Regions from separate parts of the Pantoea trifolii genome, predicted to be linked through region 1. Evidence: predicted binding sites of a transcription regulator. Region 1 holds the regulator's gene; each other region holds the start of a gene.
The links. The regulator sigma-54, encoded in region 1, starts transcription at its own class of promoters, with help from an activator protein. The targets are predictions, from matches to a motif close to GTTGGCACANNTTTCGCTNT.
Positions count from the first base shown of each region.

Region 2: a site for sigma-54 is predicted at 1,324-1,343, ahead of glnK (P-II family nitrogen regulator). Genes of this name have one in related genera too.
Region 3: a site for sigma-54 is predicted at 1,914-1,933, ahead of glnA (glutamate--ammonia ligase). Genes of this name have one in related genera too.

Region 1 is NZ_JANIET010000001.1:544,720-550,279, forward strand. It holds gene ptsN (PTS IIA-like nitrogen regulatory protein PtsN) at 1-193, opposite strand, end outside; gene hpf (ribosome hibernation promoting factor) at 353-640, opposite strand; gene rpoN (RNA polymerase factor sigma-54) at 662-2,101, opposite strand; gene lptB (LPS export ABC transporter ATP-binding protein) at 2,150-2,875, opposite strand; gene lptA (lipopolysaccharide ABC transporter substrate-binding protein LptA) at 2,881-3,435, opposite strand; gene lptC (LPS export ABC transporter periplasmic protein LptC) at 3,410-3,982, opposite strand; gene kdsC (3-deoxy-manno-octulosonate-8-phosphatase KdsC) at 3,979-4,545, opposite strand; gene kdsD (arabinose-5-phosphate isomerase KdsD) at 4,559-5,539, opposite strand; gene NQH49_RS02420 (calcium/sodium antiporter) at 5,553-5,560, opposite strand, start outside.
Region 2 is NZ_JANIET010000001.1:1,099,414-1,104,973, reverse strand. It holds gene amtB (ammonium transporter AmtB) at 1-898, opposite strand, end outside; gene glnK (P-II family nitrogen regulator) at 932-1,270, opposite strand; gene NQH49_RS04995 (SmdB family multidrug efflux ABC transporter permease/ATP-binding protein) at 1,530-3,305, opposite strand; gene NQH49_RS04990 (SmdA family multidrug ABC transporter permease/ATP-binding protein) at 3,298-5,067, opposite strand; gene NQH49_RS04985 (Lrp/AsnC family transcriptional regulator) at 5,091-5,552, opposite strand.
Region 3 is NZ_JANIET010000001.1:4,125,334-4,130,893, forward strand. It holds gene typA (ribosome-dependent GTPase TypA) at 1-1,641, opposite strand, end outside; gene glnA (glutamate--ammonia ligase) at 2,081-3,490, shown strand; gene glnL (nitrogen regulation protein NR(II)) at 3,752-4,801, shown strand; gene glnG (nitrogen regulation protein NR(I)) at 4,809-5,560, shown strand, end outside.

The sequences.
Region 1 (5,560 bases):
CAATACCGGTACTGCCCATACGTTCGCGGGTCAGGATGGCTTCGAAAAGCGTCTGGTGCGGCAGATTGAGCTGCTTCGCTGCCAGCTCGCTGATAATTTCCAGCGCGCGTTTTTTACTCTGGCAGTGTACGCCGCTACGGGTACAGTCCAGTGAAAGGACCGAGCTCAATTCCAGTGTTAGATCGTTGTTCATCATCGTTTCACTTGCGAGTTCACATAGCCGCGAGGTTCAGGCGATTGATTTCATTGCCGTTCGCCCGCTGGCGCTTGCGCAGATGACAAAACGGGGCGGTAATATCCGCCCCATTAAGCTCTAAGTGCCGAATCAGTCAGCACTCTGCAAGCGTGAAGGTTAGTGTTTTTTCAGTTTGTCTTTGTGTTTGGTCAGCTGACGGGAAAGCTTGTCGATTAACCCGTCGATGGCCGCGTACATGTCTTCCGCTTCCGATGTGGCGTGCAGCTCCCCGCCGTTGACGTGCAGTGTTGCATCCGCAATCTGCGTCACCTTCTCAACCTTCAGAACAATATAAACCTGATTGATACGATCAAAATAGTGTTCCAGTTTGGCAAATTTGGTATTTACAAATTCACGCAGAGGTTCGGTAATCTCAACATTAAGTCCGGTAAGGTTTAGCTGCATAGGTCTTCCTTCTTCGTTCGGTCAAACCAGCTGTTTACGCTGGTTTGATGGCGGTATAGATAAAGACTCGCGATATTTAGCAACCGTACGTCGCGCTACCATGATGCCCTGTTCGGATAACATGGAGGTCAGTTTGCTGTCGCTCAAGGGTTTTGCGGGGTTTTCCGCCGAGATCAATTTTTTCACTAATGCACGAATCGCCGTAGACGAGGCTTCGCCGCCGCCCTCGGTGTTGACGTGACTGGAGAAAAAATACTTCAGTTCAAAGATGCCACGCGGGCTGTGTAAATACTTTTGCGTGGTCACGCGGGAAATAGTGGATTCGTGCATATCAACAGCCTGAGCGATATCCGCCAGCACCATCGGACGCATGTACTCCTCACCCTGCTCAAAAAATGCCTGCTGCTGTTCAACGATACAGCGTGTCACTTTCAGCAGCGTGTCGTTACGGCTCTCCAGGCTCTTAATCAGCCACTTGGCTTCCTGTAAGTTGCTACGAATATACTGATTATCGCTTTCATTACGGCCAGCTCCGCCCATCGCAGCATACTGCTGATTGATTTTCAGGCGCGGCATGCTGTCGGAATTGAGTTCAACTGTCCAGCGCTTGCTGATTTTACGCACCAGCACATCGGGAATGACATATTCCGGTTCGCTGGTATTGATTGACTGGCCAGGGCGCGGATCCAGTGACTGAATCAGCAACATCGCCTCCTTCAGCACCTCTTCCTTCAGACGGGTTACGCGTATCAGGCTGCGGAAATCATGGTTGGCCAGCAGATCAAGATGTTCGCTCACAATCAGGCGCGCTTCCGCCAGCATGGGCGTGGCGGCATCATATTGCGACAGCTGGACTAACAGGCAATCACGCAAATCACGGGCACCAACGCCGACTGGATCAAAACGCTGCACGCGCTTGAGCACGGCTTCAACTTCTTCCAGCGTCAGCTCTTCATCGCCAATACTGTCATAAATATCTTGTAAGTTGACGGTGAGATAGCCGGTGTCGTCAATGGCATCAACAATGGATGTGGCGATGGCGCGATCGGTATCAGTGAACGGCGTTAACTCCACTTGCCACATAAGATAATCCTGCAGCGATTGCGTGGTTTCGCCCTGATAGATTGGCAGTTCGTCATCCTGGTAATCGGTGCCGGTGCCTGACGGCGTGCCCGCCGTGTAGATTTCGTCCCAGGTGGCGTCGAGCGGGAGATCTTCAGGCATGTCTTTCTGTTCAAGTGCTTCACGTGTGTCTAATGAATCACTCTCTTGTTCCTGAAATTCTCGCGCGTCGATTTCTTCGTGCAGATCGGTTTGTTCAAGCAGCGGATTGCTTTCCAGCGCCAGTTGGAGTTCTTGCTGGAGTTCAAGCGTAGAGAGTTGCAGCAAGCGAATGGCTTGCTGCAACTGTGGAGTCATCGCCAGCTGTTGGCTGAGCCTGAGTTGCAAACCTTGCTTCATAATTCGGTTAGAATTTCCTAAGCAAACGTAGGGTGTTACGACACCTTATCAGAGTCTGAACTCTTCGCCCAAATAAACACGCTTAACCTGCTCATCTACAAGAATTTCATCAGGCGTGCCATGGGCAATTAAATGACCCTGGCTAACGATATACGCGCGTTCACACACCGCGAGGGTTTCACGCACGTTGTGGTCGGTAATCAGTACGCCAAGGCCGCTGTCACGCAGATGCTCGATGATTTTTTTGATGTCGATAACCGAAATCGGGTCAACACCGGCAAAAGGCTCATCCAGCAGGATGAATTTCGGATTAGCCGCCAGCGCGCGGGCAATTTCCACACGACGGCGTTCACCACCCGACAGCGCCTGGCCCATGCTGTCGCGCAGATGGCCTATATGGAACTCTTCCATCAGCTCGTTGGCACGATCCTGACGCTGCTCTTCTGTCAGATCATCACGGATCTGCAGCACCGCCATCAGGTTGTCGTACACGCTCAGGCGGCGGAAGATCGAGGCTTCCTGCGGCAGATAGCCGATACCGCGACGGGCGCGCGCATGCAGCGGCAGGATGCTGATGTCTTCATCATCAATTATGATGCGGCCCGCATCGCGCGGCACAATTCCGACCACCATGTAAAAGGTGGTGGTTTTACCGGCACCGTTTGGGCCCAGCAGGCCGACAATCTCGCCGGATTTTACCTGCAGGCTAACATCTTCCACCACGCGGCGGCCTTTGTAGGCTTTCGCCAGGTTCTCAGCGATTAGTGTTGCCATAGCAATCAGTTACTCTTTTTAGGGCTCGCGGACGAACCGTTTTTGTCCTGCAGCTGCGACGGAACCAGAACGGTGGTCACGCGCTTGCTGTCACCCTGGCTGAACGCCTGCATCTTCTGCTCTTTCACCAGGTAAGTGATGCGGTCGCCTTTGATGTTGCTGTCCTGCTGCTGAATGAAGGCATTACCGGTCAGTTCAACAAAATCGTTCGCCAGTTCATAGTGCAGTTTACTGGCGTGGCCTTGCACCGGCTTGCCGTTATCCTGCATCTGATAGAAGGTGGCTGGCGTGCCGTAAGCATCAACGATGGTTTTCTTGCTATCGCCGCCCGGACGGGTGACGACCACTTTATCGGCGGTAATCTTGATGGAACCCTGGGTCACAATCACGTTGCCGGTAAAGGTCGCGACGTTGCCCTGCAGGTCCAGCGCCTGGTTGACGGAGTCAATATTCACCGGCTTGTCTGAGTCGCCAGTTAATGCCAGCGCAGGCAGGCTCGTTGCCAGCAGCGTACCCACCAGCAATAACTTAAGGCTATTTTTGTTCATTTTGAATTTCATAGGAAGTTTTGACCTTTTCAAGCAGCTCTGCGTGTTTCGTCCGTAAATTGCCGCGCATTTTCATGCCAGTGGAATTAAAACTGCGGCCAAAAAGGGTGACTTGATCGTCAGATGTCACATCCTGGGTGACCAAATTAACCTGAGCGTTATCGGTAAGGATGCGCTCAAGCTGTGAATCCTGGGTCAAGGTATTGACGACAACGTTGCCATAAAGATAAAGCATACGATCTTTAGTCAGCTTTGCCTTATCGGCGCGCACCGACCATGTCGCGACTTTGTTTACGTCATAGGTGGTCATCACCGGATTATCGAACCAACTTATCTCATCGGCAGCAAAGTAGGTGACTTTATCGGAGACCAGCTTATAGCCCAGCGCGCCTGTTGGGTTATACACCACCGTGTTCGATTTCTCGCTGGTGTAGGTTGGCGCTTGATCGTTGGTTGCTACCGGCGTTCGGTCGTCATCCTGGTTGGTGAGATTCCAGCCGATCAGCACTAAGGCGATCAAGGCCAGGATCAGCGTCATCCAACGCCTGCTCTTACTCATATTGATTGCCCTTTGGCATCCTCAAATTTGTTCTGCGCCATCAAGATCAGATCGCACAACTCACGTACCGCGCCGCGCCCACCGGCAATGCGGGTCACATAATGCGCGCGCGGCAGTAAAATCGGGTGGGCATCGGCAACGGCCACGCTCAAACCCGCCTGCGCCATCACCGGCCAGTCGATCAGGTCATCGCCAATGTAGGCGACCTGCTCTGCGGTCAATGACAGTTTATCCAGGAGTTCCCGCCAGGCCAAAAGCTTATCCGATTGTCCCTGGTAAAGATGCGTAATGCCGAGCGTCTTACAGCGATCTTCCAGCAGTTTTGCTTTGCGGCCGGTAATAATAGCCACTTCAACGCCGGAGGTCAGCAGGCAACGCACGCCATAACCATCGCGCACGTTAAAAGCTTTCAACTCTTCACCGCTGTTACCCATGTAAATCACGCCATCCGACATCACGCCATCAACGTCACAAATCAGCAGGCGAATCTTCGCAGCACGCGCCATGACTTCCGCGCTCACCGGACCGTAGCACGTCTCGACCATTGCTGTTTCAGCACTCATTGTTTCTTCCTGTTCAGACTACGCCAGCGCGCAGCATGTCATGCATATGTACCACACCGAGCAGGCGATCGTCATCGGCCACCAGCAGGGCGGTGATGTTTTTGTTTTGCATCAGATTAAGGGCATCGACCGCGAGCATATTCGGGCGCACGCGAATACCGCCGCTGGTCATCACTTCCTGAATGGTGGCTTTCTGGAAATCGATGCCCATATCGAACACGCGGCGCAAGTCACCATCGGTGAAGATGCCTTCGATTTTCATCAGGTCATCGACAATCACCGTTAAACCAAGATTCTTGCGGGTAATTTCCAGCAGCGCATCACGCATCGACGCATCACGGCTGACGTGCGGGATTTCATCGCCGCTGTGCATGATATCGCTGACGTGCAGCAGCAGTTTGCGGCCCAGCGCACCGCCGGGATGCGACAGCGCAAAATCTTCCTGGGTAAATCCGCGCGCTTCCAGCAACGCCACGGCCAGCGCATCACCCATGACTAAGGTCGCGGTGGTGCTGGTGGTCGGCGCCAGGCCGAGCGGACAGGCTTCCTGCGGCACTTTCACGCACAGATGCACATCCGCGGCGCGGCCCATCGCGCTGTCCGGACGCCCGGTAATACAGATCAGCTGCACCTTCTGGCGCTTTAACACCGGCACCAACGCCAGGATTTCGCCGGATTCACCGCTATTGGAAATCGCGATCACCACGTCATTGGTGCTGACCATGCCGAGATCGCCGTGGCTGGCTTCACCGGGATGCACAAAGAAAGAGGGCGTACCGGTGCTGGCAAACGTCGCGGCCATCTTTTTACCGATATGTCCGGATTTTCCCATGCCCATCACCACCACTTTGCCTCGGCAGGCAAAGATCATCGCGCAAGCGCGATCGAAATCATCATTGATATATTGATCAAGCTGCTCCAGCCCTTCGCGTTCGATGCGCAGCACCGCTTTACCTGCTTGCTGAAAATCGAAATCCGGTTGCTGATGTGACATGGTCAGTCCGTCCTTAATAGC
Region 2 (5,560 bases), 550 kb from region 1:
CACAAGCTGGGGTAATCGCGACCAGACCAGCGATGAAGCCTGAACACGCACCGAGCAGAGAAGGTTTACCACGTACCGCCCACTCGCCGAACACCCACGACAGGACTGCACCCGCCGTAGCCACTACGGTATTCAGGAACGCCAGCGCAGCGATTTCGTTAGCTGAGGAAGCAGAACCGGCGTTGAAGCCGAACCAGCCCACATACAGAATCGCGGTACCAAGGAACACCATCGGCAGGTTGTGTGGTTTGAAGGCTTCTTTGCCGAAACCAGCACGTTTGCCCACCAGGTAAGCACCCACCAGGCCAGCAACGGCGGCGTTGATGTGAACCACGGTGCCGCCCGCGAAGTCGAGCGCGCCATCTTGCGCCAGCAAGCCACCTGCCCACACCATATGTGCGATTGGCAGATAAGCCAGCGTCAGCCAAACCACCACGAAAATCAGTACTGCGGAGAAGCGAATACGTTCAGCCAGCGCACCGACAATCAGACCGACGGTGATACAGGCGAAGGAAGCCTGGAACGCGACGTGAATGTACTGATAGAAGCTGCCCATCACCGCTTTCAGCTCAATATTTTTCAGCATCGCCCACTGGAAGCTACCGAAGAAGGAGTTGCCTTCACTGAAGGCCAGCGAGTAGCCGTAAATCACCCACAGCACGCACACCAGCGAGAAGGTCACTGCCACCTGCGTCAACATCGACAGCACGTTCTTACCGCGGATCAAACCGCCGTAGAACAGCGCAATGCCTGGAATCGACATAAACAGTACCAGCGCGGTACAGATCATCATAAAGGCGTTATCGGCTTTATCCGCGACGGCAGGCGCTGCCGCCATCGCCAGAGAAGGTAACAGCGCAAGGCTGGTGAGGCCCAACTTCGTTATCAGTTTATTCATTTCTTTCCATCCCATCACAATTCAGAGCCCCAGTTACAGTGCTGCTTCGTCGGTCTCGCCGGTACGAATACGAATGACGCGCTGCAGTTCTGCGACGAAAATCTTGCCGTCGCCAATTTTGCCGGTATACGCGGCTTTGCTGATGACATCGACCACTTCATCAAGTTGGTCGTCCGCAATAGCGATATCAATTTTTACTTTAGGCAGGAAGTTAACGCTGTACTCGGCACCGCGATAAAGCTCTGCGTGACCTTTCTGGCGACCGAAACCTTTAACCTCGGTAACTGTCAGTCCCTGAATGCCAATAGAGGATAAGGCTTCACGCACGTCCTCCAGCTTAAATGGTTTGATTACCACGGTAACCAGCTTCATACGTTCCCCTCCGGATAAGAAATTGAGTGAGTCTTCGCGGACACGTAGGGATATAAGCAAAGGCTGTGCCATAAGTAAAAAAAGGGGAATGTCAGTAGCATAGGCGCGCTGCATCACGCTTCGTTATGTGAAGCAGAGCGCAGATTGGGGAGGAGGTGTAGGAAAGGTGTTGCAATATTGCACTTCTTTGGTGCTTCAAGCCTCAAAGAAGTGCATCAATACAGAACATTCCGATAAAACTGTGCAAAAAAGGTGCAATTCACCCTTCAGCTTGTACGGGGATGCCCGCCGCGAGTTCATCGCCGGCCTGCTGCAGCTGATACATCTGCCAGTAGCGGCCCTGCTCGGCCAGCAGCTCAGCATGCGTACCGCGCTCCACCACCTGACCGCGATGCAGCACTAAAATCTGATCGGCTTCGGTGATGGTGGAAAGGCGATGCGCGATCACCACCAGCGTGCTGTGCTGGCGTAGTGCACGTAACGCGTGCTGAATCGCCTGTTCCGTACCGGAATCGATATTGGCCGTGGCTTCGTCGAGGATCAGGATCTGCGGCAATGACACCAACACGCGCGCCAGCGCCAGTAGCTGTTTCTGCCCAACCGACAGATTATTGCCCTGCTCGCCTAAACGCGTATGGATGCCGTCCGCCATGCTGCGCGCCAGCGGTGCCAACTGTACCGTCTCCAGCGCCTGCCACACTTGCTCTTCCGGGATATCGCGCCCTAAGCGCACGTTGGCCAGTAGCGAATCCGCCAGCACCACCGGATCCTGTTGCACCATCGCAACGCTTTGACGTAAGGCGGCGTGCGACAGCTGGGGCAGCGGGCGACCATCCAGCTCAATGCTGCCGCGCGTCACCGGGTAATAGCCCATCAGCAAATTCGCCAGCGTACTTTTCCCGCTGCCGGTATGCCCCACCAGCGCAACAAAATGACGCGCGGGCACTTCAAGATTGATGTTGCTGAGCACATCGCGATTATCGCGATAGGCAAAGCTCACATCGCGCAGCGAAATGCTGCCCGAGGCCAGCGGCTGAATATCGCTGCCGTAACCTTGCTGCTCTGCATCCATCAGTTCGAAGATGCGCTCGCCAGACACCACCGCTTGTTGCAGCATCGACTGCTGCGTGGTGAGTTCAATCAGCGGTTCATTGAGGCGGCCAAGATAGGTAATAAAGGCGTAGAGCACGCCAACTTCAAACACGCCCGGCGTGGCGAAGCTAAACAGCATCAGCAAACCGCACAAAATCATGGCCGAAAACAGACTCAGCAACGGGCGCAATAAAAAACCATCCAGCCGCAGCGTTTCCATCCGCGCCAGATAGTGCGAACGGCTGGCTTCGCCCATGCGCTCACCAAAGCGCGCCTGCTGGCGGAACTGCTGGATCACGCTCATGCCGTTGATCACTTCATTAAAGCCGTTGTTGATGTCCGCCAGATAGCTGCGCACGCGACGCGCAATCGGCGTACTGAAGCGCTGATAAATCAGCATCACCGTCAGCACCAGCGGGAAAATTACGATCGCCACCAGCGCCATGCGCCAGTCGAGGGAGAACATCGCCACCAGCATCGCACCAATCAACGCGGCGGCGCGCAACACCGTTGCTACCACGGTAACGTAGAGATCTTTGATCACCTCGGTGTCATTGGTAACGCGCGAGATAATTTGTCCGACCGGCTGCGTATCGAAGGCGCTAAGCGGCTGGCGCAACGCCGCGTTCATCACGTCTACGCGCAATTGCTGCACCACGCCAATCGCCGCGCGGTTAAACAGCAATGCCTGAAAATAGTGCAAACCTGCAGCCAGCAATTGCAGCAGGATAAAGCCCACCAGCAGGCTGGCGACGATGCCCCACGGCATCTGATGTTTCGCCACCAGATTATCGATGAAGTAGCTCACCAACACCGGCCCGGTCACTTCGGCCGCCGCAGCAATCCACAGCATGCCGACCGCCAGCCACAGCGATTTACGCCACGGTTTGCCATACGCCAGTAGACGTTTCAGCGTCGGCCATAAACGTTGTGATTTAGCCACGGCTTGCTCCTTCTGCCACTTCATCGTCATCCAGCGCGGCTTCCAGCTGCTGATAACGATACATATCGCGATACCAGCCCTCTTTGGCCGCCAAAGTGTCATGATCGCCACGCTGCGCCACGGCGCCCTGCTGCAGCACCAGAATTTCGCTAGCTTCGGTGAGCGCCGAAAGACGATGCGCGCTGATAATCAAGGTGCGCCCTTTGCCCCATTGGCGCAGGTTATGCAGGATGTCATGTTCAGTGCGACCATCAACCGCCGACAGCGCATCATCCAGAATCAGGATTTCCGCATTCAGCAGCAGCGCGCGTGCAATCGCAATGCGCTGCTTCTGTCCGCCCGATAACATCACGCCGCGCTCGCCCACTTCGGTCTCATAACCTTGTGGCAGACGCAGAATATCGTCGTGGACGCAGGCCATGCTTGCCACGCGCTCCAGCTCTTGCTGCGTCGCATTCGGGCGACCCAGCGCCAGATTGGCGGCGATGGTGTCGGAGAACAGGAACGGCGTCTGGCTGACCACCGCCAACCGACTGCGCCAGCTATCGAGTCGCAATTGCGGCAGCGGCGTATTGTGGTAGCGAATATCGCCCTGATCGATGTCGAAGTGGCGCTGAATCAGGCTTAGCAGCGTGCTCTTGCCGCAGCCGGTTGGCCCGCATAAGCCGAGCATCTGGCCCGGTTTTAGCTGGAAGTTAACATGGCTCAGCACCGGACCAGAACTGGCCGGATAGCGAAACTCACGAATGGCAACCTGCATTGCGCCAGGTTCGGGTGGCAACACTTGCGCGCCATCTTCAACTGCAGGTGCTTCCGCCAGCAAGGAGCGGATACGACTCCACGCCGCACTGCCGCGCTCAACGATGTTGATCATCCACGCCAGCGCCAGCATCGGCCAAATCATCAGGCCGAGGTACATCACAAAGCTGGTAAGCTGCCCGAGCGTCAAGCTGCCGTTCCACACCATCCAGCCGCCACCGGCAATCGCCAGCAGGTTGGAGAAGCCAACGGCGATATAAATGATCGGATCAAAACGCGCATCCACGCGCGCCACATGCAGGTTTTTCTTGCCGGTATCGGCAGCGATGCCAGCAAACTGCTGCGACTGATGATCTTCGAGGCCAAAGGCTTTGATCATGCGAATGCTGGTCAGGCTTTCCTGGGTTTGATCGTTCAGGCTGGAGAACGCCGCCTGCGCCACTTTGAAGCGCTGATGCAGGCGTGCGCCATCTTTCTGAATGGCGAAGGCCATAATCGGCATCGGGATCAGCGCCAGTAACGTCAGTTCCCAGCTGATTTGGGTGCTCATCACAATCAGCACCACCAATCCCATCACCAGCGAATCCACCAACGTCAGCACGCCTTCACCGGCGGCAAACACCACGCGATCCACATCATTGGTGGCGCGGGCAATCAGATCGCCAGTGCGATGGCGCAGATAAAATGCCGGATGCTGACGACTAAGTTGACGATAGAAATCTTCACGTAGCTCAACGGCTAATTGGTAGGATGCGCCAAACAGCAGCACGCGCCAGACATAGCGCAGCAGATAGACGATCACCGCCGTCACCAGCATCACGCCGATCCACATAAAGATCTGCCCGGCGCTTAAATCATGCTGGGTAACGCCGTCGACAATCACGCCAACCACATGCGGTGGCAGTAATTGCAGTAAGGCAATAACGATCAGCAAGCTGACGGCGCCCAGATATCGCCGCCACTCGCGCAGGAAATACCAACTTAACTGGCTGAATAATTGCACAAGCGTGTCTCTTTCTGTGCCCGCTAGGGCGCTACCGGCAAGGCGGTGGTGTATTTAATCTCTTCCATGGCAAAACTGGAGGTCACATCCATCAGTCCTGGCACGCCGTTCACCAGACGCTTATAAAAGCTGTCATAACTCTTCATGTCCGCGACCTGAATGCGCAGCAAATAATCGTACTCGCCCGCCATGCGATAAAACGCCATCACTTCCGGCATTTGCTGCACCACGGCGACAAATTGCTTAAACCACTCGCTGCTGTGCTGCTGGGTTTTGACAAACATAAAGGCAGTGAGAGACAGACCGATTTTTTCGCCGTCCACCAGCGCCACGCGCGCACGAATAATGCCATCATCTTCCAGTTTTTTCAGGCGTTTCCAGCACGGCGTGGTGGTGAGGTTCACCGCATCGGCCAACGTCTGCAGCGACAAGGTGCAATCCTGCTGCAGTATTGCCAGCAACGTGCGGTCAGTTTTATCTAACATTTGCCACT
Region 3 (5,560 bases), 3.6 Mb from region 1:
ACGCATGTTGGTCAGTTTCTTACCGGTCAGGCAGTTTACTGTCAGGTCGTTAGAACGGCTGTGAATACCAATGATCTGGCCTTCATATACTTCCGCACCGTGACCCAGGAACAGCTTACCGCGATCCTGCAGACCGAACAGGGCGAACGCGACCGCTTTACCCTGACCGTTTGAGATCAGCACGCCGTTCTGACGCTGGCCCACTTCGCCTGGACGAACGTCGTCGTAGTGGCTGAAGGTGGAGTACAGCAGACCGGTACCTGAAGTCATGGTCATGAATTCGTTACGGAAGCCGATCAGACCACGGCTTGGGATCATGTAGTCAAGACGTACACGGCCTTTGCCATCTGGATCCATGTTTTTCAGGTCGCCTTTACGCTCACCCATCGCTTGCATCACAGAACCCTGGTGGGTTTCTTCGATGTCGAGGGTCACGTTTTCGAATGGCTCCTGCTTACGGCCTTCGTGCTCACGGAAGATTACTTTCGGACGGGATACCGCCAGCTCGAAACCTTCACGACGCATGTTCTCGATCAGAACCGACAAGTGCAGCTCACCACGACCAGAAACGCGGAACGCATCCGAATCTTCGGTTTCTTCAACGCGCAGTGCCACGTTGTGGACCAGCTCTTTGTTCAGACGCTCCAGAATCTGGCGCGAAGTCACGAACTTACCTTCTTTACCGCAGAACGGTGAGGTGTTCACGTTGAAGAACATGGTCACGGTTGGTTCGTCGACGCTCAGGGCTGGCAACGCTTCCACATTCTGCGTGTCGCAGATGGTGTCAGAGATGTTCAGCTCGCCCAGACCGGTGATCGCGATGATGTCGCCCGCTTCCGCCAGGGTGCTTTCGATACGCTCCAGACCAAGGTGGCCCAGCACTTTACCGACTTTACCGTTACGGGTTTTGCCTTCGCTATCAATGATAGTGACTTGCTGATTCGGCTTCACGGTACCGCGCTTGATGCGGCCGATGCCGATCACGCCCAGATAGTTGTTGTAGTCCAGCTGCGAGATTTGCATCTGCAGTGGCGCTTCAACTTCAACCTGAGGTGGAGAAACGTGGTCAACGATCGCCTGATACAGCGGGGTCATGTCGTCAGCCATGTCGGTGTGTTCCAGACCCGCGATACCATTCAACGCCGAAGCGAAGATGATCGGGAAGTCCAGCTGCTCGTCAGTCGCATCCAGGTTAACGAACAGGTCAAATACCTGATCAACAACCCAATCAGGACGCGCGCCCGGACGGTCAACTTTGTTGATAACCACAATCGGCTTCAAACCATGAGCAAATGCTTTCTTGGTTACGAAGCGGGTTTGCGGCATAGGGCCATCCATCGCATCTACAACCAGCAGCACCGAATCCACCATGGACATGACGCGCTCCACTTCACCACCGAAGTCGGCGTGTCCTGGGGTATCAACGATGTTGATACGGTAGTCATTCCATTTGATGGCGGTGTTTTTTGCGAGGATGGTAATCCCACGCTCTTTCTCCAAATCGTTGGAGTCCATTACGCGCTCAGTCGCTTCGGTACGAGCATCAAAAGTACCGGACTGTTGGAGCAGCTTGTCAACCAGGGTGGTCTTACCATGGTCAACGTGCGCGATGATGGCGATGTTACGCAAATTTTCGATCACAGCTTTGCCTCAGGCATTATAGAAATAACGCGGTATTGTACACGGATTAAGCGGAAGACTGAACATGATCACAGATTTCGCCGAAAGTTTCTCGTAGCGCTGGTTTTTAGCACCGTTTACGGTGCATTAATCTGCACTGCGATGGCAATTTGCACCAAATTAGTGCTTAACTTGACCTGCGGCGCACCATTACGATGCATACAATCCATCCTGGTGCAGCCTTCGACTCACGAAAGGGCGCATTGTAGCGCCATTTTCGCCATTGTCATAAAGTTGGCACAGAATTCGCTTTATATATTTTAAGCGAAAACGACAGTTATAAAACGGTTGATAGAGCTTGCCGAGATCTTTGGTTAGGAATGGTCAGCAGTCATGACACATTCCCGGCAACGAAGTTCTCTCACCATGACGATAATGACCATTTCCAGGAGAGTTGAGTATGTCCGCTGAACACGTTCTCTCGATGATGAACGAGCATGAAGTTAAGTTTGTTGACCTGCGTTTTACCGATACCAAAGGTAAAGAACAGCACGTTACTATCCCTGCTCACCAGGTTAACGCTGACTTCTTCGAAGAAGGCAAAATGTTCGATGGCTCCTCCATCGGTGGCTGGAAAGGCATTAACGAATCAGACATGGTGCTGATGCCGGACGCAACCACTGCAGTAATGGATCCGTTCTTCGAAGACTCGACCCTGATCATCCGTTGCGACATCCTTGAGCCAGGCACACTGCAGGGCTATGACCGTGACCCACGCTCCATTGCTAAGCGTGCAGAAGAGTTCCTGCGTTCTTCAGGCATCGCGGATACCGTGCTGTTTGGACCAGAGCCAGAGTTCTTCCTGTTCGATGACATCCGTTTCGGTTCTTCTACTTCAGGTTCACACGTTGCTATCGACGATATCGAAGCAGCATGGAACACCGGTAAAGAGTACGAAGGCGGTAACAAAGGTCACCGTCCAGGTCTGAAAGGCGGTTACTTCCCAGTGCCACCGGTTGACTCAGCACAGGACATCCGTTCTGCCATGTGTCTGACCATGGAGCAGATGGGTCTGGTGGTTGAAGCACATCACCACGAAGTAGCGACTGCTGGTCAGAACGAAGTGGCAACCCGCTTCAACACCATGACCAAAAAAGCTGACGAAATTCAGATCTACAAATACGTGGTGCACAACGTCGCTCACGCGTACGGCAAAACTGCAACCTTCATGCCTAAGCCAATGTTCGGTGATAACGGTTCTGGTATGCACTGCCACATGTCCCTGTCAAAAGGCGGCGTGAACCTGTTCTCTGGCGACAAGTACGGCGGCCTGTCTGAAACTGCTCTGTTCTACATCGGCGGTATCATTAAGCACGCTAAAGCGATTAACGCCCTGGCGAACCCAACCACCAACTCATACAAGCGTCTGGTCCCAGGCTACGAAGCGCCAGTTATGTTGGCTTACTCTGCCCGTAACCGTTCTGCTTCTATCCGTATTCCAGTGGTTGCTAGCCCGAAAGCACGTCGTATCGAAGCTCGCTTCCCGGATCCAGCGGCTAACCCATACCTGGCATTCACCGCGCTGCTGATGGCCGGTCTTGATGGTGTTATCAACAAGATCCACCCTGGCGATGCGATGGACAAAAACCTGTATGACCTGCCTCCGGAAGAAGAAGCTGAGATTCCAAAAGTTGCAGGTTCTCTGGAAGAAGCACTGAACGCACTGAACGAAGATCGCGAGTTCCTGACCCGTGGCGGCGTGTTCACTGATGACGCTATCGATGCATACATCGAACTGCGTAAGTCAGACGTTGACCGCGTGCGTATGACTCCGCACCCAGTTGAGTTCGAACTGTACTACAGCGTTTAATCAGCATTAAAGATTCGCGGATTTTGCATCGCCGCAAGGCGGCAATCGAGAGAATCCCGGGGAGCTGAGATAACTCAGTGACTCGGGTGAACGAGTGCAGCCAACGCAGCGGCGGTGTAAAAGACGCCGAAGATTTTATATTGCCGTGGAAACTTTAGCCCATCTCCGGATGGGCTTTTTTCTCCGCGCATTCATGGTTCGAAGCACAGATTTCCGTCCTGAAAGGCTATAATGCACTAAATTAGTGCAGAGGAACGCTGTATGGCAACTGGCACGCTGCCCGACGCGGGGCAGATTCTCAACTCCCTGATCAACAGTATTTTGCTGGTCGATAACGATTTAGTTATCCATTACGCCAATCCGGCGGCTCAGCAATTACTGGCGCAAAGCTCACGTAAATTGTTCGGCACGCCATTACCGGAATTAACCGGCTATTTTTCGCTGAATATTGAGGTGATGAGCGAGAGTCTCGGAGCTGGCCAGGGCTTTACCGATAGCGAAGTCACGTTGGTGGTCGATGGCCGCGCGCACATTATGTCGCTCACGGCACAGCGCTTACCGGATGGCTTTATTCTGCTGGAAATGGCGCCGATGGATAATCAACGTCGTCTTAGCCAGGAACAAATTCAGCATGCTCAGCAGGTCGCGGCCCGCGATTTAGTGCGCGGCCTGGCGCATGAAATCAAAAACCCGCTGGGAGGATTACGTGGTGCCGCGCAGTTGCTGACTCGCGCGTTACCCGATCCTTCCCTGCATGAATATACGCGCATCATCATTGAGCAAGCCGATCGACTGCGTAATCTGGTCGATCGCCTGCTCGGCCCGCAACAGCCGGGCTTGCACGTAACGCAAAGCATTCATCAGGTCGCCGAGCGCGTGGTGAATCTGGTGTCGATGGAGTTGCCGGATAACGTCTCGCTGGTGCGTGATTACGATCCAAGCCTGCCGGAACTGCCGCACGATCCCGACCAGATTGAACAAGTGCTGTTGAATGTGGTGCGCAATGCCCTGCAAGCCTTGGGCGATGAAGGCGGCACCATTGTGATTCGCACGCGTACGGCCTTCCAGCTCACGCTGCACGGCACGCGTTATCGTTTAGTTGCTCGTATTGATATTGAAGATGATGGCCCAGGGATTCCGGCCCAGCTACAAGACACCCTGTTCTATCCGATGGTAAGCGGACGTGAAGGCGGCACCGGTTTAGGTCTGTCCATCGCCCGTAGCCTGATCGATCAGCATTCAGGGAAAATAGAATTTAACAGTTGGCCAGGACACACCGAATTCTCGGTTTACCTGCCTATTCGCCAGTGAGGTTTCTATGCAACGAGGGATAGTCTGGATCGTCGATGACGATAGCTCCATCCGCTGGGTGCTTGAAAGGGCACTCACTGGAGCCGGTTTGAGCTGTGCAACCTTTGACAGCGCTAACGAGGTATTGGACGCGCTCGCAAGCAAAACCCCAGACGTATTATTGTCAGACATTCGTATGCCTGGCATGGATGGACTTACGCTGCTGAAACAGATTAAGCAGCGTCATCCGATGCTGCCGGTGATCATTATGACCGCGCACTCCGATCTGGATGCCGCCGTCAGCGCTTATCAGCAAGGTGCGTTTGATTACCTGCCAAAGCCGTTTGATATTGATGAAGCGGTGGCGCTGGTTGAGCGAGCGATTAGCCATTATCAGGAACAGCAGCAGCCGCGTAATCAGCCCGTCAGCGGCCCAACCACCGACATTATCGGCGAAGCGCCGGCCATGCAGGATGTATTCCGCATCATTGGTCGTCTTTCACGCTCCTCAATTAGCGTGCTGATCAACGGTGAATCCGGTACCGGTAAAGAGTTGGTGGCACATGCGCTGCATCGTCATAGTCCGCGTGCGAAGTCCCCTTTTATCGCGCTGAACATGGCGGCGATACCCAAAGATTTGATTGAATCAGAGCTGTTTGGTCACGAGAAAGGCGCATTTACCGGTGCGAATCAGATTCGTCAGGGACGTTTTGAGCAGGCCGATGGCGGCACGCTGTTCCTCGATGAAATTGGTGACATGCCGCTTGATGTGCAAACCCG